2 regions of the Paenibacillus sp. CR_12 genome follow, and region 1 is predicted to be linked to the other one. Evidence: riboswitches for the same ligand, from Rfam matches in the RefSeq annotation. Region 1 holds a riboswitch; the other holds the start of a gene.
The links. Region 1 has a riboswitch for S-adenosylmethionine ahead of RB297_RS28265 (methionine ABC transporter ATP-binding protein). Riboswitches for the same ligand answer to the same signal wherever they lie in the genome.
Positions count from the first base shown of each region.

Region 2: linked by a shared signal. The riboswitch ahead of metA (homoserine O-acetyltransferase MetA) and the one ahead of RB297_RS28265 (methionine ABC transporter ATP-binding protein) in region 1 are both predicted to bind S-adenosylmethionine.

Region 1 covers NZ_JAVFHO010000011.1:137,165-147,813, forward strand. The annotation lists gene mqnE (aminofutalosine synthase MqnE) at 140-1,246, shown strand; gene RB297_RS28235 (NAD(P)/FAD-dependent oxidoreductase) at 1,402-2,460, shown strand; gene RB297_RS28240 (YuzB family protein) at 2,524-2,772, opposite strand; gene RB297_RS28245 (NifU family protein) at 2,855-3,100, shown strand; gene RB297_RS28250 (SDR family oxidoreductase) at 3,286-4,059, opposite strand; gene RB297_RS28255 (MetQ/NlpA family ABC transporter substrate-binding protein) at 4,267-5,109, opposite strand; gene RB297_RS28260 (methionine ABC transporter permease) at 5,176-5,844, opposite strand; gene RB297_RS28265 (methionine ABC transporter ATP-binding protein) at 5,844-6,860, opposite strand; SAM riboswitch class I at 6,968-7,114, opposite strand; gene RB297_RS28270 (Cthe_2314 family HEPN domain-containing protein) at 7,236-7,955, opposite strand; gene RB297_RS28275 (hypothetical protein) at 7,981-8,304, opposite strand; gene RB297_RS28280 (COX15/CtaA family protein) at 8,391-9,365, opposite strand; gene RB297_RS28285 (thioredoxin family protein) at 9,615-9,959, opposite strand; gene RB297_RS28290 (DUF2515 family protein) at 10,047-10,649, shown strand, end outside.
Region 2 covers NZ_JAVFHO010000008.1:392,190-402,838, forward strand. The annotation lists gene RB297_RS25575 (3D domain-containing protein) at 1-185, opposite strand, end outside; gene thrS (threonine--tRNA ligase) at 291-2,228, opposite strand; gene RB297_RS25585 (putative sporulation protein YtxC) at 2,692-3,597, opposite strand; gene mqnC (cyclic dehypoxanthinyl futalosine synthase) at 3,863-4,996, opposite strand; gene RB297_RS25595 (aminotransferase class I/II-fold pyridoxal phosphate-dependent enzyme) at 5,162-6,382, opposite strand; gene RB297_RS25600 (PLP-dependent transferase) at 6,379-7,563, opposite strand; gene metA (homoserine O-acetyltransferase MetA) at 7,588-8,505, opposite strand; SAM riboswitch class I at 8,637-8,765, opposite strand; gene corA (magnesium/cobalt transporter CorA) at 9,208-10,143, shown strand; gene RB297_RS25615 (HRDC domain-containing protein) at 10,296-10,649, opposite strand, start outside.

The DNA.
Region 1 (10,649 bases):
ATTTATTTATTCAGCCCATTCATTGATTTCGTTGTTACACGACTATAAACGGACCGTTCCCCGCGGGGAGTGATCCACTTTATGATCACTTGATCTGCCGAATATTCGGTAAGTCAAAGTGTGAACAGGAGGATTGAACATGTCCACGATTGTGACACCATTTACCGATCAGAGAATGGCCGAGATCGTTGCGAAAGTCCAACGCGGCGAACGCCTGAATCTTGAAGACGGTGTGTATTTGTATCAAACCGATGACCTGCTGACCCTCGGGCAGCTGGCAAATGAAGCCAATTTGCGCAAGAACGGGAAAAAAGTTTACTTCATTGAGAACATGAGTCTCTATTTTACCAATGTATGCGAATCCCGCTGCGCTTTTTGCAATTTCCGGAAAGACCAAGGCGAGGAAGGCTCCTATACCCTCTCCGGCGCGGAAATGATCGAGTATGTGGAACAGCATATTCACCCCGGCATCCGTGAATTTCATATCGTTGGCGGACATAATAACCATGTCCCGTTCCAGTACTATGTAGATTCGCTGAAGGCATTGAAGGAACGTTTCCCTGAAGTTACCCTAAAGGCTTATACCGCGGCGGAGATCGAATTCTTCACCCGCATCAGCGGACTCAGCACGAAGGAAGTGCTGCAGGAGCTGCAGAAGGCTGGTCTTCAATCCTTGACGGGCGGCGGAGCCGAAATCTTGTCTGACCAGTACCGTCAGAAGATGAAGGTGGATAAAGCCAACGTGGATCAATACCTCGACGTTCATCGTACCGCGCATAAGCTCGGCATGAAGACGCACACGACCATGCTGTACGGCTCAATCGAGAGCCATGAGGACCGGATCCGCCATATGCTGCAAATTCGGGATCTTCAGGATGAAACGAACGGATTCATGGTATTCATTCCGCTGTCCATGCAGCCGAAGAATAAGAATGCGGGCATCATGCGCCGCAATTCGGCTTACGAAGATTTGAAAACCATTGCCATCAGCCGATTGATGCTGGATAATATCGACCACATCAAGGCTTACTTCATTAATATCGGGCCGCAATTGACGCAGGTCGCTCTCAGTTTCGGCGCATCGGACGTCCATGGCACGATCCTGAAGGAACGCATCAGCCATGCCGCAGGAGCGCTGACGCCAGAAGGGCTGACCCGCAAAGAGCTTGTGTGGCTCATCCAAGGCGCCGGCCGCATTCCGGTCGAACGCGATACCTTCTATAACGAGATCAAGGTTTACGAATAAGCCATACCAGCAAAAACGCAAGCAAAGCAGACGTTCCAAAAAACGGAAAACAGGTTAAAGAGATAATATAGCGTGGGTAACCTAAGCCGCTTTCAGCGGCGTTTTTCTTGCGAATCGGCGCTCACCTTCTTATCTCTTGAGAAAGGAAGAAATTTATGAAAAAGCTCGTCATTCTCGGCGGAGGCTATGGTGGTCTTGCCCTAATTCAAGAATTGTTCAGCGGCTATCTTCCTCCGGACGTGGAGGTCGTGCTCATCGACCGCATGCCGTACCAAGGACTCAAAACCGAATATTACGCGCTGGCAGCAGGTACCGTGGCCGATACCGCCGTTCGTGTTAAATTCCCGGTGTATGACCGCCTCCATGTTGTATACGGTGAAGTCCTATCCATTGATCTTGAGAAGAAGCTTGTGAACCTGACGAACAACGATCCGGTGGAATACGATCAGCTGGCCATTGCCCTGGGATGTACGGACCGTTATCATGGGGTACCGGGCGCTGAAGAATTCACGTTCAGCCTGCAATCTTTTGCGGCATCCCGGGAAACCTATTTGAACCTGAACAACCTCAGACCATATGGTCAAGTTCATATCATTGGCGGAGGCTTAAGCGGCATCGAGCTCGCTGCCGATCTTCGGGAAAGCCGGCCTGACCTGAATATCGCCATTTTGGACCGGGGACAACGGGTGCTTTCTTCTTTTCCTAACCGTTTGTCTGCTTATATTCATCGCTGGTTTGAGGAACACCACGTGGACATCCACAGCGGCGTATCCGTATCCCGAGTGGAGAAGGACGCCGTGTACAATCTGGATGTGCCGATCGCAACCGATCTGGCGGTATGGACGGCCGGCATTCAGCCCGTAAAGGTCGTACAGGATCTGGATCTGCCAAAAGACCGCAGCGGACGCATTCTGCTGAACGAATGGTACCAGGTTCCGTCCCATCCCGAGGTATATGTGATCGGCGACTGCGCCAGCCTCCCCTTCGTCCCGAGCGCGCAAGCGGCAGGGGCTCAGGCCGAGCAAGTGGGACATGTCATGAAAGCTTTATGGCGCGACGATACGCCTAAGGTATCTCCGCTGAAGCTGAAGGGAACGCTGGGTTCCCTCGGCAAACATGCGGGCTTTGGACTCATGGGCAGCACGTCGGTCATGGGCCGGGTACCAAGGATATTAAAGAGCGGCGTGCTCTGGAAATCCAAACGTCATTACTAGTCGAATGGTTACGGGCGCTGATAATGCTCCTGTGGAGGGACGCCGCGGAGCGAAAGCAGAACGTCAGCTCTCCTCTTCGCCGTCCCGAAAGCTTTCGAGCTTGCGGATGACAACCTCAAGCAGCTCTTCAGCCGTAGGGGCTTCAACCCAATCGCCATCCACGTAAGCGAAGGGCATCAAATAGCACTGGCCGCAGCTGGTCAGGCAGCCATATTCGATGACTTGGCAATCGTACTTGCCTTCAAGCGTCTGCAGCACTTTATCCGTGCCGAAATAGGAATTGCTTGTGCAAAACTCAATGATAATGGACATTGTTATTAGACCTGCCTTAAGATTGGCATTTTATTTTGCCGGTTTATGTACTATAATATAGGGAGGAAAGGAGTTGAACAAGATGAGTGAAAACACGCAAACCACTGTATATGATGAAGTGGCTGAAGTGCTTGATAAACTTCGTCCGTTCCTGCAGCGCGACGGCGGTGACGTGGAACTGGTTGACGTTGAAGACGGCATCGTTAAGCTGAAATTGATGGGTGCATGCGGTAGCTGCCCAAGCTCCACCATTACTCTGAAAGCAGGGATCGAGCGCGCCCTGGTTGAAGAAGTAGAAGGCATCCAAGAAGTAGTTCAAGTATTCTAAATCTTCTTTAACTATAAAGAGTCTTGGTTTCCCTCGCGGGACCAAGACTCTTTTTTTGAGATTAAAGAAGATATAAGTTTTCAGCGAAGCGTTAGCAATTCTTGAATCGTATTTAATGGTTTTGGGATCCCCGCAAAGTAAATGGAATAAACATCGAAGCGTAGATTCCACTTTGTGGGGATGTTTTATTCCGGCTTGATTAACGGGCGAATCGGGTCCAGCCCGCCGGATATATCCATAATATTGCCGGTAATGAAATCCGATTTATCCAGGCATAAATATTCGATCACCCTGGCGACGTCCTCGCCGCTGCCCGATCGTCCGCGAGGAGTCAACCCGTCCTGAATGCCGGATACTTCATCGATGGTTTTCTCTTTGTTGGCCCCGCGGATATCCCCCGGACAAATCATATTCACGGTGATTCCATACGGCCCTTCTTCCACGGCCAGCGTCTTCGTAAAGGAGACCAGGCCCACCTTCGCAGCCGCGTAGGCGGAGCGTTGAGGCCATGCGCGGGCTTCTCCCGCATGCCCGAAACCAAAGTGGATGATGCGTCCCCATTTTTTCTCCCGCATGGCAGGCAGAACGCGATGGTCCAGCAGCATGACGCCGGTTAAATTGCCATTCACCATATGTACGATTTCGTCGCGGCTGTACTCCGAGAACAGACGGCGTTCCCGAATGAACGGTCCAGCATTGTTAACCAGGATATCGACGCTGCCCAGCCGCTCCTCCGTCTGATCCACCAATGAATACAGCTCAGGCTCGCTGGCGATATCGGCTTTAATCGCGATGGATTTCACGCCAAACCCCTCGATTTCACGGGAAAGCGCCTCCGCTTCATCCTTGCTGTTCACATAATTTATGGCTATATGACATCCCTGCCGTGCTAACGACAGTGCCGTCATTTTTCCCAAACCTGTCGCACTGCCTGTAATCAGCGCCACTTTTCCCTTCAAGGCTTTCCCTCCTCAGATGGATATCCTTCCTTCAGTATAAAAGATTTGATAAGGCCGAACAACTTGCTTCCGACCAGGAATGGCCATTCGACAGAAAAAGAAAGAAAAAAGGGCCTATCCGCAAAGACCGATGGGTCTCTTGGATAATGCCCTTTCTTCACATATACGATGAATTCATATACATTATATCGAGCTTTACTGCTCGAATTAGAATGCCGGGATGACGGCACCTTTGTACTCTTCTTCAATAAAGGTTTTCACGTCCTCGGAAGTCAGCGCCTTCGCCAGTTTTTGGATGGCGTCGGTGTCCTTGTTGTCCGGACGGGCTACCAGCAGGTTGGCATAAGGATTGTCCTTGTCTTCGATGAAGAGCGCATCCTTCGTTGGGTCCAGTCCCGCTTCCAGCGCGTAGTTCGTATTGATGACAGCCAGATCCAGCTCATCCAGCATACGAGGCAGCATAGCGGCTTCGACTTCCTTGAACTCCAGGTTCTTCGGATTTTCTACGATATCCTTGGCGGTTGCTTCCAGCTTGCTTTCGTCGTTCAGCTTAATCACGCCGTTCTTGGACAGCAGCGTCAATGCACGGCCAGCATTGGAAGGATCATTCGGAATGGCTACAACCGCTCCATCCTTCAGCTCATCCGCAGATGTAATGGTTTTGGAGTACGCACCCAGCGGCTCCACGTGCACGGCGATCACGGACTCCAGGTCCAGCTTGCGCTCTTTGATTTCGTTATCCAGGTAAGGCTTGTGCTGGAAGAAATTCGCGTCGATTTCTTTGGAATCCACTTGCGTATTCGGCAGCACATAATCCGTGAATTCTACGATTTCCAGGTTTACGCCCTCTTTTTCAAGCGCAGGCTTGATATGCTCGAGAATCTTGGCATGCGGTGATGGCGAAGCCCCTACTTTCAAGGTCACGGTCTCTTGACCGCCGCCTCCCGTTGTTCCCCCTGGCTCGGATGCGTTATCCGCAGGCTTGCTGCCGCATGCAGCCAGCACCGCAACCAAGGTCAAGCTGATCAATGCCAATGTCCATTTTTTCATTCTAAAACTCTCCCTCCGAAAAATATATGATTTATATATTGTCTTTCTTGAAGCCTCATCAATCCGTTATTTTCTTGTAAAATGCCGCACCAGACGATCTCCTGCCATCTGCAGCAGCTGGACCAGGACAATCATCAGCACGACAGCCAGAATCATGATCTCGGTCTCATAACGGTAATAGCCATACTTAATGGCCAAATCCCCTAAACCGCCGCCCCCGACTTGACCGGACATCGCGGTGTAAGATACCAGGGTTACAATCGTGATGGTCATCCCGGCCAGCAGGCCCGGACGAGCCTCCGGAAGGAGCACCCTCCATACGATTTGGCTTGTCGAGGAGCCCATGGCGTGAGCCGCCTCGATCACGCCTTTATCCACTTCATTCAAAGCCGTTTCCACGAGCCTTGCGAAGAATGGAGCAGCGCCGATCACCAGCGGCGGAATGGTCCCCAGCACGCCGTACGAAACGCCTACGATCGACTTCGTAATCGGGATCATCGCCACGATCAGGATGATGAACGGAACCGAGCGCAGAATGTTTACAATGAACGACAGAATCGTGTAGCCGAAGCGTACCAACCCGGACGTGGACCTTGCGGCCATGTAGAGCAGCACGCCGACCGGCAGTCCGATGATGAAGCTGAACAAGGCCGAAGCTCCCAGCATCCGCAGGGTATCCAATGTTGCCGTCCATATCTCTTTCCAGTCGATCTGGGTAAAATCAAGTCCGAACATCAATGAATCACCTCCACGTCTAGTCCTTGTTCAAGCAGCTTCCGGATCGTATCTTCAATTGCGCGTTCTTCCCCTTCGAAACGAACGATGAGCTGGCCGTACGGCGTTTCTTTGATCGTAGAGATCGTGCCCTGCAGAATCGCAAAATTCACGCCCGTCTCATGAACGGTATGGGACAGGATCGATTCGTACGTTTTCGATCCCAGGAACGTGATTTGAACCGCTCTTGAAGGGCCGTTTACCTGACCCTGTATAGCCAGCCGCAGCGCTTCGCCGCTGTCCATCTCCTGGCGGATGAATTCCTGTGTCACTTCATGCTTCGGCTTCAGGAACACTTCCGTTACCGGTCCTTGCTCTACGATGCCGCCCTGATGAATAACGGCGACCCGGTCGCATATGCTCTGAATGACGTGCATCTCATGGGTAATCAGCACGATCGTCAGATGAAACTTTTTGTTAATGTCCAGCAGCAGGCGCAGAATCGAATCCGTCGTCTGCGGGTCAAGGGCCGAAGTGGCCTCGTCGCACAGCAGCACTTCGGGATCGCTCGCGAGCGCCCTGGCGATACCCACCCGCTGCTTCTGGCCCCCTGACAGCTGGGACGGGTATTTGTCGCGATGCGCCTCCAAGCCGACCAAAGCCAGCAGCTCGGATACTTTGCGCTCCAGTTCGGCCTTCGGCGTCTTGATCAGACGCAGCGGAAACGCAATGTTATCGTACACCGTCGCGGAAGACAGCAGGTTAAAGTGCTGAAAGATCATTCCGATTTTACGGCGCTCCGCCTGAAGCTGCTTCTTGCCGAGCGACGTCAAATTTTTGCCGTTGACCCACACCTCACCCGAGGTGGGACGCTCCAGTAAATTGATACAGCGGATCAATGTACTTTTACCTGCACCGGAGTGTCCGATCACTCCGAAAATTTCTCCTTTTTCAATCGACAAATCCAATTCGGACAACGCAGTTGTTAATGACCCGGCTTTTCCGTACTGCTTCGTCAATTGCTTGAGCTCAATCAATCCGATAATCCTCCTTTTTCCTTAGCTTCATATCTATTTACCCAAAAGAAAAGAGCCTCTTTTTGTAGAATCAAAAAGGGCCCTCTTTACGTAAAAGTCAACGCCTTTTCTCATCTGTCAAAGCTGAAGGTATCCCATAGCTTTGAAGGAATTAGCACCATGTCACTCCAAGCGTCATCGCATTATGCAATGGTACGCAAGAAGTCGGTTGCCGGGCTTCATCGGGCCTGTCCCTCCGCCTCTCTCGATAAGAAAACATCGATATGAAATTTTTCCGATTAAATTGATCTGATTTGATAACATTTAATGAATGCAATAGTTAGTATAGATTCTTTTCAGCCTTTTGTCAAAAGGAATTTCATGGCGATTTTGTGCCTAAGCCCGCACTCCATTTTCAGTCCACAGCTTGTTCGTATATTTATACGAGGCCGCCAGGCTGCGACATACCATATCGATGCCCTGTTGGAGATCATCCAGGTGCTTGTCGATATCCTCCAGCTCGATTTTGTCGGACAGTCCTTGATGGCGCTGCCACAAATCATCCTGCATCTCGGAGTTCATGTAGTGAATTTCAGCGTTGCGCCTTTTGCGGAGCGCGTTCAGCGGTGCTTTGTAGCGATCTTTGATCGCTTCCAGCTCTTCAGCCAGCTCACCGTGGGCCTTCAAAAATCTGAACTGCCGCAGGACCGTAAAATAAGAAAAATGCGCCTTTACCTTGGAGGTATGCAGATCAAACAAATCGTTCAGCACCGTGCCCAGCTTGTCAAGGATCGAGAATACGCGGATGAAGCCGTTTTTGTAAAAATACACATATCGTTGATATTCCCCTTGCTCCTGAATCGACATATCATCGATGTAACCCGATTTAACCGATTGACTGAAATGCTTGGCCGCATTCCAGCTCTGCTCCAGCTCATCCAGGGAGACGATCAGTCCCCGGGTCCAAATCTCCAGCTTGCGAAAATCATGCGTCGGATCTTGATTTTTATCCATTTCCTTCTGCAGCAGCCGGGTTGTCTTCACCATCGATTCGATGGCTTCCTCAAGCAGGCCGTTGTTCTGCCGGGGCTGTTCCCCAAGTAACATTCGAAGCATGGCGGTACCCCCTCGCGTCATCAGATTAACCTTGGTTCTTGATCTCGATTGTGCTAATGCCAATATACTCATTCCAGCGCTCAGCGGCCGTCTTCACGGCGATATCCTCGCGCGGGGGCAACTCATCCGGATCGCCATCAGGCCCTTCGGCATCCCCTTGACTGGCAGATGACCCATCATCTGCTGCGCCAATCCGGGTTCGTCCTGTTAGGATGCCCCCGAAACGGGAAGACAACTCCATAAGCATGGAGCGACTTGTGATTTCTCCGGTGTTATTAAATATAAACAAATTCGTTGCCTTATCAAACCTTTTCGATACGGCTGCCGGCAGCTCCTTTCTATACAACAAAGCCCTCGAACTCCGGTCCGGGGACTTTGCATGCATGTATGCTATAGAATATTGGATTTTCTTAACGGAATGATCGGCGTTCTTCCTTATACGATCTTTTCGCGGGGCACGTCGTGGCCCTTCCGTATTTTGGCTTCGAGCGGCTTGCTGAGCTGCCATACCCGGACGCTTAAATAACACAGTACGCCGAACAGCGCCGAGATCAGCAGCGTATGACCCAGTGCGGAGAATACGTAAACTTCCTCGTTATGCATCGTAGCCATGATGAGGGCGCCGCTGAACACCTGCAGCAGGCACAGCACGGTTGCCGAAATGCCCAGCATCTGGATCTCCCGGTTATCGCGATTGCGCCAATATGCAAAATGCCCCATCACCGCCACCACGATCAGCAGCAGAAGCGCGGCCACGCGGTGCATAAAGGCGATGCCGACCCCTCCGCTCAGCTCCGGTATCACTTCTCCGTTACACAACGGCCAGCCGGAGCAGCCTTCCCGGGAATCGGTATGGCTGACGAATGCACCGATATACACCACGATGTAGCTGTATAACGTTGTGCCCCAGACTAAATTACGGAAGCCCTTGCCCACCCGCGGCAATCGCTCCAGGTCAGCGGGTCCCTTCGCTTGTTCGATTCGGCGCATGCCCAAAGCCAGCATGACCGAACTGGCAAAAGCAATCAGCGAGAAGCCAAAATGCAGCGCCATGATCGCCGCCGATTGAGGTTTAACCACCGCGAGGGCCCCCATGATGGCTTGTACCACGACGAATATCGAGGTTCCGATGACGTAAGCCATCAAATCCCGGCGGTCCCGCTTGTACTTCCAGAACGCAATCAGCGAAGCCAAGGCGGCCAAGCCGGCCATTCCGCTTACGGCCCGGTGGGAATATTCGATCATCGAGGACACCGTGTAAGCGGGAACAAATTTGCCGTTGCACAGCGGCCACTCTTGGCCGCAGCCAAGCCCCGACCCCGTCTTTGTCACAACCATGCCCCCGAAAGTCGCGCAGAACATAATTAAGCATGTTATGTAACTCAGCCACTTTAATTGTTTATCGTTCACTTATCTCACCTGCTGCTCATAATCATTCACTATTCAAAACCTATACAGGATCGCATCATATACAGTCCACATTTCATTATACCTGATTCTTCAGCCCCGGTCACTTGAGCGATTGTGACAAAATGTTCAAAAATGAACAAAACCTTCATGCTCAAGGTACTTGACTTCGCAATTCCCCTCATAATATCCAATGTAAAAACAACACCGCCGCCCGTTATAGCTCAAAGGCGGCGGTGCTATCGTCACTGCTTACTTGTGAATCGTACCGTATACGTCTACGGCACGCTGCAGGAAATCTTCAATCTCCTCGCGCGATTTGCGGAGTTTGTTAACGTAGCGAACCAGCTCGCGACCGTCAGAGTATGCAACAAAGCTAGGGATGCCCAGAATATTTTGCTGCTGACTCACGTCACCGACAGCATCGACGTCAACTTCCACCAGAGTCAATTGGTTGGAGAACTTCGTCTCAACCTCCGGCATGAATGGATCGATAAACTTGCAATCGCCGCACCAGTCCGCTTTAAATACGGCAACTGTCAGTCGTGGAGACTGGATTGCAACCTGAAATTCTGCTTCTGAAGTGATTTTTTCCATTAGTTATCTCCCCTTTACGTCGAATTCCTTCACCCCTAGTGAATCAAATTGTTGAGTGGAAGTCAAATTTTAGAGCATACTGACTGTATGAGGTTCACGGTCTGGAATTATCATCAGAAAGTGCAGGTGACAACCGGCATGCACTCGCACGGAGCCAAGGACAAACCAAATCGGGGCAGGGATTACGGGGCATGGACAGCCGCCATTCCGCAAGCCCTGGCAGAATCATGGTCGGGTATGGTGGCAGCTTGGCGATATTCCTTAAAGCTTCGGATGAACAGGCATGAATTGCAGTGGGATCCTACAGCCGTCAGGGCCATTCGCAGGCAGCTCAAGAACATTCTCTCCTCCCATCCCTATCTGCCGCAGGGCATTTCTTCGTTTCTCCCTCTGCAAGAAGGTCACAGCGATATTCGCGGTCATGAGCCGGACCTGCAGCCAACGGATGAGGAGCAAGAGCTGGTTCATCGCATTCAGGAGGCCGCTGCCGCCGCCAACCGAAGCAACGTGACCCGAACCAAGGCCTATTTGGACTGTTACGAGTCGCATCCGGAGCTGCATTGGGCCTTCCTTGCCCATATGGTATCACGCAATGCCGGATGGAATATGAGCGATCTGAAGGGCGGGCTGAAGTCGGATCTCATGGCCCCCCCATTCCAAAACCATCTGTACAGTTTCCTGGAGCGCTGC
Region 2 (10,649 bases), on a different contig from region 1:
ATTTCAACGTAATCGGAGCCATGTATTTCCTCTGATGGATCATACACATTTCGGGTGTCCGTCGATTCGTAGGATTCGCTTAGAATCAAATTGCGGGCCTCTACTGCCGTAGAGCCTGCGCTGAACAAGATGGCTGATAAAATAAAACCAGCAAAAAACCTCTGCCATGTTTTCCATTGGATCATGTGAATACCTCCCCCTTACTAGCGAGGGTTCCCACTTCCCGAATAGAATATACGTCATGGCAGAGGTCTGCATGTTTCCTCGGTTACTTATCTTTTACGGCTAAACTAAACCGCATGGGTGTTAATTTCTTCACGCAGCTTGAGGATGATTTCGTCCAGCGGCTGGGCCCCGATGTCCCCTTCGCCGCGCTTGCGGACGGAAACCGCTCCGGCATTTTTCTCGTTCTCGCCAACGATGAACATGTATGGAATCTTCTCGAGCTGTGCTTCGCGAATCTTGTAGCCCAGCTTCTCGTTGCGAAGATCCGGCTCTACGGAAATACCGGCGAATTGAAGCTTCTCGGCCACTTCCTTCGCGTAGTCTTCAAAGGCGTTGGATACCGGAATGACTTTGACCTGTACCGGGGAAAGCCACAACGGCAGCGCCCCTGCAAAATTCTCAAGCAAGAATGCCGTAAAGCGTTCCATGGTGCCCAGAATCCCGCGGTGGATTACGACAGGACGGTGCTTCTGGCCATCGTCGCCGACATATTCCAGCTCAAAGCGCTCAGGCAGCAGGAAGTCGAGCTGGACCGTGGACAGCGTTTCTTCCTTGCCCAGTGCCGTGCGGATCTGAACGTCAAGCTTCGGTCCGTAGAAGGCAGCTTCGCCTTCCGCTTCATAGAACGGCATGTCCAGGCTCTCCACTACTTCACGCAGCATGCGCTGGGACATTTCCCACATTTCGTCGTTCTGGAAGTACTTCTCGGTATCCTGCGGATCCCGGTAAGACAGACGGAAGCGATAGTCGTGAATGCCGAAGTCCTTGTAGACCGTCATGATCAGCTGAATGACCCGGGCAAACTCTTCCTTGATCTGATCCGGACGGCAGAAAATATGCGAGTCGTTCAGCGTCATCGCGCGCACGCGATGCAGGCCGGTCAGCGCGCCGGACATCTCGTAGCGGTGCTGCATGCCAAGCTCCGCAATGCGGATCGGCAGATCCCGGTAGCTGTGCATATCGCTCTTATATACCATCATATGGTGAGGGCAGTTCATCGGACGCAGAACAAGCTCCTCGTTGTCCATTTCCATTTTCGGGAACATGTCCTCCTGATAGTGCTCCCAGTGACCGGAGGTTTTGTACAGCTCCACGTTTCCGAGTACAGGGGTGTACACGTGCTGGTAACCCAGGCGTTCCTCCATGTCCACGATATAACGCTCCAGGGTACGGCGCAGCTTCGCTCCGTTAGGCAGCCAGATCGGCAAGCCTTGTCCAACGAGCTGAGAGAACGTAAACATTTGCAATTCCTTGCCCAGTTTGCGATGGTCGCGCTTTTTGGCTTCCTCCAGCAGGCGAAGATGCTCGTCGAGCTGCGCTTTTTTCACAAACGCCGTACCGTAAACACGCTGAAGCATTTTGTTCTTGCTGTCGCCGCGCCAGTATGCGCCTGCCACGTTCATCAGCTTGAACACCTTGATTTTGCCGGTTGAAGGGACGTGCGGTCCACGGCAAAGGTCGAAGAATTCGCCCTGCTCGTAAATCGTAATGATGCTGTCCTCCGGCAGGGCGTTGATCAGCTCCAGTTTGTATGGATCGCCAAGCTCGCCGAAAATGCGCAGCGCTTCCGCACGGCTCACTTCCTTGCGGACGATCGGCAGATTCTCGCCGATAATGCGTTCCATTTCCTTCTCGATCTTCTGCAGATCCTCCGGATTCAAAGGCTCTTCCAGGTCCATGTCGTAATAGAAGCCGTCTTCGATGACCGGCCCCACGCCAAGCTTGACTTCTTTCTGTCCATACAAACGCTTGGTTGCCTGAGCCAGCAAATGCGCTGTACTGTGGCGCATCACCTCAAGCCCTTCGGGCGTATCCTGCGTAACGATTTCGATCAGCGCTCCGTCCTGAAGCGGAGTGGATAAATCCACGACGATCCCGTCCATTTTTCCCGCAACGGCATTCTTTCTCAGTCCGCTGCTGATCGACGCAGCCACATCCTCGATATTGCTGCCGGCCTCATACTCCCGTACGGAGCCGTCAGGCAGTTTAATGCTAATAGCCACCTTGTATTCCTCCCCAAAAAAGTTTTCACGTTTCTTCCATATATGAAGGACGCGTTAGTCTCCCGGTGAAGCAAGGCCTTGGGCTGTTCACAAGCCCGCCTGGACTTCAGCGAAGGATACCGGAACATGCAAAAAACACCCGTCCCGCGAAGGGACGAGTGTTATACCCGTGGTTCCACCCTAATTCGATCTCTCCATCCTCTTATGTACCCGGTACATAATCGATTAAGATCCTTCATCAGCATTGAGTAACGGTCATGAACCGGTGAAGCCTACTCATCCGCATTCTTGATGACTTGCGGGTTCGACGACACAGCTACAAAGGGGTAAATCAATGGCGAACCGGAGGAAATTGCAGCCGAGGTTTCCTCTCTCTGAGCGGTCGGATCCGGATTGATTCATGTCTTTGTCAGAGCTTTTACGTGAATTTATCAGTAATTATAATCCTGACCGCTTCGGTGCGTCAAGTCATCATTCGTCCGCTTCCCAGAAGCGCGCTGCATTCCGGACAGCTGCAGCATACTTCGGCTCGGTTATCAAAGATATGGGCCAATGTTGCGATGACGGGAAGCTCCGGCTGTCTCGTGTGGATAATCATGCGGGCCGGAGATACCGAAATCAGCGTGCTGACGACCATATCCTCAATCTCCATCTCCTGGTCCAGCCTTTCCATAACCAGTCCGTCGTCACGAGGGCGTTCGATCGGGCGAAGATTGCCGTCCAGCAGCAAAAAGTCCTCTTCCCCTTTATGAATGACGTGAACCAGCGGCATTTTGGGCTCCTGAAAATAAACGAAATATTTCAGCAGGCTTACGAACTCCTCATACTGCTGATCAAGCATGAACTCATCCACCGCGTACTCGGCCATCTCGCGAAGCTCCTGTTCATAGGACTGGAGCCTGAAGGTCATGAAACCGTCCAGATTGAGCTCCGGCGCCTCGTTAAGGCATTGATATATGCCTTCGGACAGCTTGCGCTTGCGGCTCTGCCAGAAATCCCCGGACGGGCCTTCTTCTTTTTGCAGGAGCATCAAAAACCACTGCAAAATCCGCCCTGCTTCTTCCTCATCATCAAACTCGAATTCCGAGAACATTAACCGTGTAGCAATCTCCTGCTCCTTCTCCTCCAGAATGTAAGCCGTGACCGCTTCGGCAGCAAGCCGGCGCAGCGTGTCGGCCGATACGGTCCACGAAGACAGCGGAAGCTTGCCGGAGCACGTCCAAATCACGCGGTCATTCGAAGCGCTGAATGTGAATTTGAGCGGCTTGCACTGTTTATGTAGCTCTTTCTGCTTGTCTGACAATATGCGGTGGAACGCCTTTTTCTCGTCTTCCGTCCGCGTACCGACAGAAATGCTGAACAGTTCCATGGAATCACTCCTTTCGAGTTCCCTTTTCAGTATATGGGGACCCGCTCGGGTATATACGGAACTCCTGCTTGGAAAAACAAGCAAGTCCCGGCGCGCATATTAAAAATGTTTATCAACGCACGTTCCATGAAGGGCCTGCCCCTCTGAATAGTAATTTTTTAATGCGATATCAGGAAGGTTCATGCTTTTTGAATGTATACTTTTTCTGATATCTAAATAAAAAACGGGCCGAGTCGGCCCGTCTTGCGGATTATAAATTATGCGATTAGTTCTGCATTACGAAGTCGCGCTCCACGGTGCTGTTATCCTCGAACACGCGAAGGATATCATACCGGGTGTTGCGCTGAGCCGGAATGTTGCCGGTCTCGCGGATTAATTGAATAATCGATTCAATGTTGACCTTGTACACGGCGCCTGCGGAAGACACCACGTTCTCCTCCATCATCGTGCTGCCGAAGTCGTTGCAGCCGTAACTGAGCGACAGCTTGCCGATCTCAGGCCCCATCGTTACCCAGGACGATTGCAGGTTCGGCACGTTGTCGATCGCAAGCCGGCCGATGGCTACCGTCTTCAGGTACGCTTCCGGCGTTTCGCGCTCGCGCTTGAGGTTTGTGTTGTCCGGCTGGAAGGTAAACGGGATGAAGGCCAGGAAGCCTTTGGAATCATAACCGTTCTGGATGCATTCATCCTGCGCATCACGCACGCGAAGCATATGTAGCGCACGCTCTTCCATCGTTTCGCCAAGACCGATCACCATGGTAGCCGTCGTGTTCATGCCGACCTTATGGGCCGTCTGCATGACATCCATCCATTGCCGCCATGTACCTTTCAAACGGCTGACTTTTTTGCGGATGCGATCATCCAGAATCTCCGCGCCGCCGCCAGGCAGCGAATCCAGACCGGCGCTGTGGAGCTCGCGCATCACCTCTTCTAGTGTGAGCCCGGAGATCTCCACCATCTTCATGATTTCCGCCGGGGAGAAGGAATGCATCGTAATGTTAGGGAACCGCTTCTTAATATTGCGGAGCAGATCCGTATAATAATTGAAAGGCAAATCCGGATTGACTCCGCCCTGCATCAAAATTTCAGTGCCGTTGACGTCCTCGGTTTCCTGAATCTTCTGGAAGATCGTCTCATCCGGCAGAACATAGCCCTCGGAAGAGCCGGGTCTGCGATAAAAAGCACAGAAACGGCAGAATACATCACATATGTTGGTGTAGTTGATATTCCGGCCGATAACAAACGTCGTGATGGGATCCGGATGCAGGCGCTTGGTCATCACATTCGCCGCATGGCCAATCTTCTCGATCTCATCACTCTCAAAAAGGGTCACGGTATCTTCCAAATTTAAACGCTCACCGCGTAAAGCTTTATCCAATATACGGTTTACCGCACTCATTCTTGCAGCCTCCCTACTTAAAACAAAATACAAATCGCCAGTAAAACTTCGTCTATCCCATCCTACCACATTCCGCCATTAAAAACGACATCCCGTCCGTGACAGGATGCCGAATTCTATGATTTGGCAAATCTTCAAATGAGGTTCATTGCTTCTAAAAAATCTTTAGTTGCTGGCAGAAAAGGCCTGGTCCAAATCGGCAATCAGGTCATCTACATCCTCCAGTCCGACCGAGAAGCGGAGCAAACCGTCGGTAATGCCGCGCTCATGCCGAACCTTCTCGCCCATGGCCGCATGGGACATCATCGCCGGATACGACAGGATGCTTTCCACTGCTCCCAGGCTGACGGCTACCAGCGGCAGCTTCACGCGGTTCAGCACCTGCTTCGCACGCTCGCCTGAGCCGACGTCAAAGGAGATGACCGCGCCGTAACCGCTCGATTGCTTCTCATGGACTTCCCGTCCCGGATGATTCAAGAGGCCGGGGTAATACACTTGCTCAATATCGCTTCTTCCCTGCAGCCAGGCCGCCAGCTTGGCCGCGCTTTGCTCGGAGTGGGCCATCCGAGTGCCGAGCGTCTTCATGCCCCGCATAAGGAGCCAGGAATCCTGTACTCCAAGCACCGTGCCCAAACCATTTTGCAGCTGTTTCAACTGGTCTCCCAGCTCCTGGGTTCTGGCTACGGCGAGACCTGCCAGCACATCGCTGTGTCCGCCAAGGAATTTGGTTGCGCTGTGGATGACGATATCCACGCCGAACTCGATCGGGCGCTGATAGAACGGCGTCATGAACGTATTGTCCAGCAGGGTAAGCAGGCCTTGCTCCTTCGCCCAATCCGTGACGGCGCCGATGTCGGTAATTTTCAAGGTCGGGTTCGAAGGGGTTTCCATATAAACCGCTTTTGTATTCGGTTTGAGGGCCGCCTTCACCTGCTCCAGATCGGTCATGTCGACGAAGGTGCTCTCGATGCCCATACGGCTCAGTATGCTGGTCAGCAGGCGGTAGGTTCCGCCGTATACGTCCTCCGTCACGATCATGTGATCGCCCGCGGACAGCAGCATGAACGAGCTGGAGATCGCCGCCATGCCGGATGCATAAGCGAAGCCGCGCACGCCTCCTTCCAAGAGGGCGATATAATCTTCCAGCGCTTGCCGCGTCGGATTGCCGGAACGGCTGTAATCGTGCAGCGGCGGGTTAAAGACGTCTTCATGATGAAACGTCGAGGCTTGATAGATCGGAACGCTTGAGGCGCCGGTTGCCCGGTCGATTTCCCCGCCGAAATGCAATAGTTTCGTCTCGAAACGAAGTTCTTCTTGGTGTCCCTGTTTTACTGATACCTGCTTGGTTTCCGTTCCCAAGCCGGATAGACCTTTATCGATGCTCATGCTCCCGTGCTCCCTTCTACTTCTGCCATAGCCGCGCCCAGCGCAGCATCCAAATCCGCGATCAGGTCATCCGCATGCTCGATGCCGACCGAGAACCGAAGCAAGCGGTCGTCCACGCCGATCGCTTCCCGAATCTCAAGCGGGATGTCCGCATGGGTCTGGACCGCCGGGTATGTCATCAGGGACTCGACGCCTCCGAGGCTTTCTGCGAATGCAATCAGTTTGATGTGCCGCAGCACCGGCTCGACATAGCGGGCGTCCTTCACCTTGAAGGAGAAGATGCCCGTGTTGCCGCTGGATTGGCGATTCTGGATCTCATGCCCCGGATGATCCGGCAGAGCAGGGTAATACACCTCGCCGATCGCCGGGTGGGTTGTCAAAAAGGTTGCCACCGCGGTTGCATTCGATTCGTGCCGGTCCATGCGAAGCGCGAGTGTCTTCATTCCCCTCATTAACTGATAGGAATCGGAAGGACTCAGCACCGCCCCGATGGAGTTATGAAGGAAGGCCATCTCCTCGGATAATTCCTTGCCCTTCGTCACGATGATGCCTGCCAGCACATCGTTATGCCCTCCCAGATACTTGGTGGCGCTATGTATGACGATATCCGCCCCAAGCTCGATGGGTCTCTGGAAATACGGGGTTAGCAGCGTATTATCCACGATGCTGATCAATTGATGGCGTCTTGCCCACGTACAGACTGCTTCGATATCCGTAACCATCATGAGCGGATTGGTCGGCGTTTCGATAAATACGGCCTTCGTGTTCGGTCGTCTGGATCCTTCCAGCGCATCCAAGTCGTTCGTATCCACGTAGGTTGCCGTTACCCCGAACTTGGACATGATCCGCTCCAGCAGCCGATACGTCCCTCCGTACAGATCGAGCGACACAATCAGGTGATCGCCTTGACCGAACAGCGCAAAAATCGTCTGAAGGGCCGCCATGCCCGAGCTGCAGGCAAAGCCGGCGTCACCGGATTCCAGCTCGGCGCAAGCATCCTCGAGTACCGAACGGGTCGGATTCTTGGTGCGGGCATAATCAAACCCCGTGCTCTGGCCTAATTTAGGATGGCGGTATGCCGTAGCCTGATAAATCGGAAAATTCACTGCTCCCGTTACCGGCTCCTGCACCGATCCGATCTGTGCCAGCCGGCTCTCTATATTCAAAGGTTTCTTCTCCATCACAAACTCTCCTCCCGTACGCTGTTAAATTTGCGGACCGATATCATATGGCGTTTCCTGATATACATAGTAATTGAGCCAATTAGTGAATAATAAGTTTGCATGCGCGCGCCATATGGACGGAGGGGTTCTTGTTGGATCGTCGTTCGGGTAATAGTTGCGCGGCAGCGCGATGTCCATGCCTTTGGCAACGTCCCGGTCATACTCCCATTTCAGAGAGTCCGCATCATACTCGGAATGCCCTGTGGCAAAAATCTGCTTGCCGTCCCGGCTGGATACCAAATAAATCCCTGCTTCCTCGGACTCGGACAGGATGACCAAATCATCCACGCCTGTTATGTCTTCGCGCCGAACTTCCGTATGACGGGAATGCGGAACAAAGAACATTTCGTCAAATCCGCGGAGCAGCTTGGTACACGCTTCATTGATCGTATGCGGAAATACGCCAAAGCACTTTTCCTCGAGGCTGTATTTCGGCACGCCGTAATGATAATAAAGCCCGGCTTGCGACGCCCAGCAGATATGGAGCGTGGAGGTTACATGGGTCTTGGTCCATTCAAAAATTTCAGTAAGCTCATCCCAGTAATTCACTTCTTCGAACTCCAGCTGCTCCACCGGAGCTCCTGTAATGATCATGCCGTCAAAACGACGGTTCTTCACTTCTTCAAAGGTTTTGTAAAATGATTTCAAATGCTCGGCCGACGTATTCTTCGATACGTGGGAACTCGGGTGAAGAAGGACGACATCCACCTGGAGCGGGGAGTTGCCGATCAATCGCAGCAGCTGGGTCTCCGTCGTTTCCTTGGTTGGCATCAAATTCAGGATCGCAATCCGCAGCGGGCGGATATCCTGATGAAACGCGTGACTCTCATCCATGACAAAAATGTTTTCTCCAGCCAGAACTTCCTTTGCCGGCAGGGCATCCGGAATTTTAATTGGCATCTCGGCTCACTCCTTCGAAATATGAAATGATACATCCATAAAGCTGTGAGAAAGAGCGTTAGACTGTATAAACGCAAGAAGACCTTTCTCGAAGTAGAGAAAGGTCATCATATACGTATCACAATGCGCCTCTCTCATCTGTCAGGCTATACAACGGCTTATACAATCGTCGTATCTCCTGCAAGAATTAGCACCGTGCGATATTGCCGCCGGTTGCCGGGTTTCATAGGGCTAGTCCCTCCACCTGCTCTTGATAAGATTTCGCTTTATTCAGTTGTTTGGAATTGTTTCGTAATTGATACCTACTTTAAATCATCCTCAATTTTTCGTCAAGAACCTTTTCATGAGTTTGTCACACTTCACCAAAGGTTTCCATACCCTATATCATGGCCCTTGGACTGCTCCGGATTTCACTTGAAAGGTCCTACACCCGGCGTTATACTAGACAAGTGCTGTTTAAAACCGAGTATGAAAGAGGTGACATGGAAGATGGACGGTGACCCGAGCCAGAAACTGGATGCACAAGACGCACAACCGCATAGGATCAAGATCAGCTTACCGGCAGAGGGCAGCGTTATTTTTCATGCGCTTTTTATCGTATTCTAACCTTCCTCGATTTATGCCCGTACACCGGTGGGCTGATATCCTGTGCCTTAACTGCTTGACTTAAGCAGCTTGGATTAGACAAAGGAGTGATATCAGATGAAAATCCGGTTGGTCGATTCGGGCGTATTTACCCCTGTTGATGACATCGAAATGACGCTGACAGCTCCGGCCAGCGGCTTCTACTGGCTGGATGCGGACGTGGATGATTTAGCCGAACTGCAGCCCCTCTTCTCCCTGCATGATCTTGCCGTTGAGGATTGCCTCAGCGAAGAGGAGCAGCGTCCCAAAATTGAAATATACGAGAACCACTATTTTATCGTCGTGAACAGCATCCGGTTTGACGACGAAGAGATTTTCCTTCGGGCATTGAATGTTTTCCTGGGCAGGCATTTTATTATTACGGTGACCAAGCAAAAGATCCATGAGCTCCGCACCGTCAAACCGCTACTCTGGGAGGATGAAGTCAGCACGCCTGACCGCTTCCTCTATCTCTTGATCGACCTCGTCACGGACAACTACTTCTCCGTAGGGGACCGAATTGAAGCGCGGATTGAAAAGCTGGAGGAAGACATTCTGATGCATACCAAAAAATCCCATCTCAGCGAGATCATCGGTCTGCGAAGCGAGATTCTTTGGTTGAAGAAGGTGCTTGGACCTCAGAAGGAAGTTATCAATACGCTCAACAAAAAAGATCTTCGGCTGATCGATGACCAGCTGCAGAAATACTTCAGCGATATCTATGAAAATGCCGTTAAAATTTCCGAAACGTTCGAGACCTATCGGGATCTCATGGGGAACCTTCGGGAAGCTTACCAATCCAGTATCGCCAATCGGGCCAATGAAATCATGCGCGTGTTTACCGCTATTACAACGATCTTTATTCCATTGACGCTGATTACGGGCATCTACGGTATGAACTTTGAGTATATGCCGGAACTTCATTGGAGATATTCCTATTATGTGGTTATCGGCATCATGGTTTTTGCCGGCGCGCTCATGTTTTACCTGTTCCGTAAAAAAGATTGGATATGAGGCACCCTGGTCAAAGGGGAGAGTACTGGCCGGATCACAACGGTTCATACGAACGGCCGCAATTCAAACTCAATCTACAAGCACGGCGAATTAGCATCAGGACGGATCTCCCTGCAACCGGGAGAATCCGTCCTGACTTCGTTTAAGGTAGATTAACCGGCATTCGCTTTGCCGGGCTGATCGCGCCGAAAGCGGATCCGTATGAGACGAAGCCGCTCATACAGCCTCTCCGTTCCGCCCAGCTCTTCTGCTTCTGCGTTCTCCGCTTGTCCCTGTCCGTATACCCGCTGTAACACAGGTTTAAGAAACGTATCGCCCAACTCTTCAAACGCCTTCCATACGTTTTCCTGCTCCGCAGCCGTCATCGTGTTCAATTCGACCTGGAGCAGCTGCTCCGTATCATAGCCTTCCTTCTCAAGCCCTTCCAATTCCTCGACCAAATCCCGGCGCGACAGCGAGGTACGCGCTTCAAGCTCGGTCAGCGAAGCGCCCTCGGCTATGCCAAT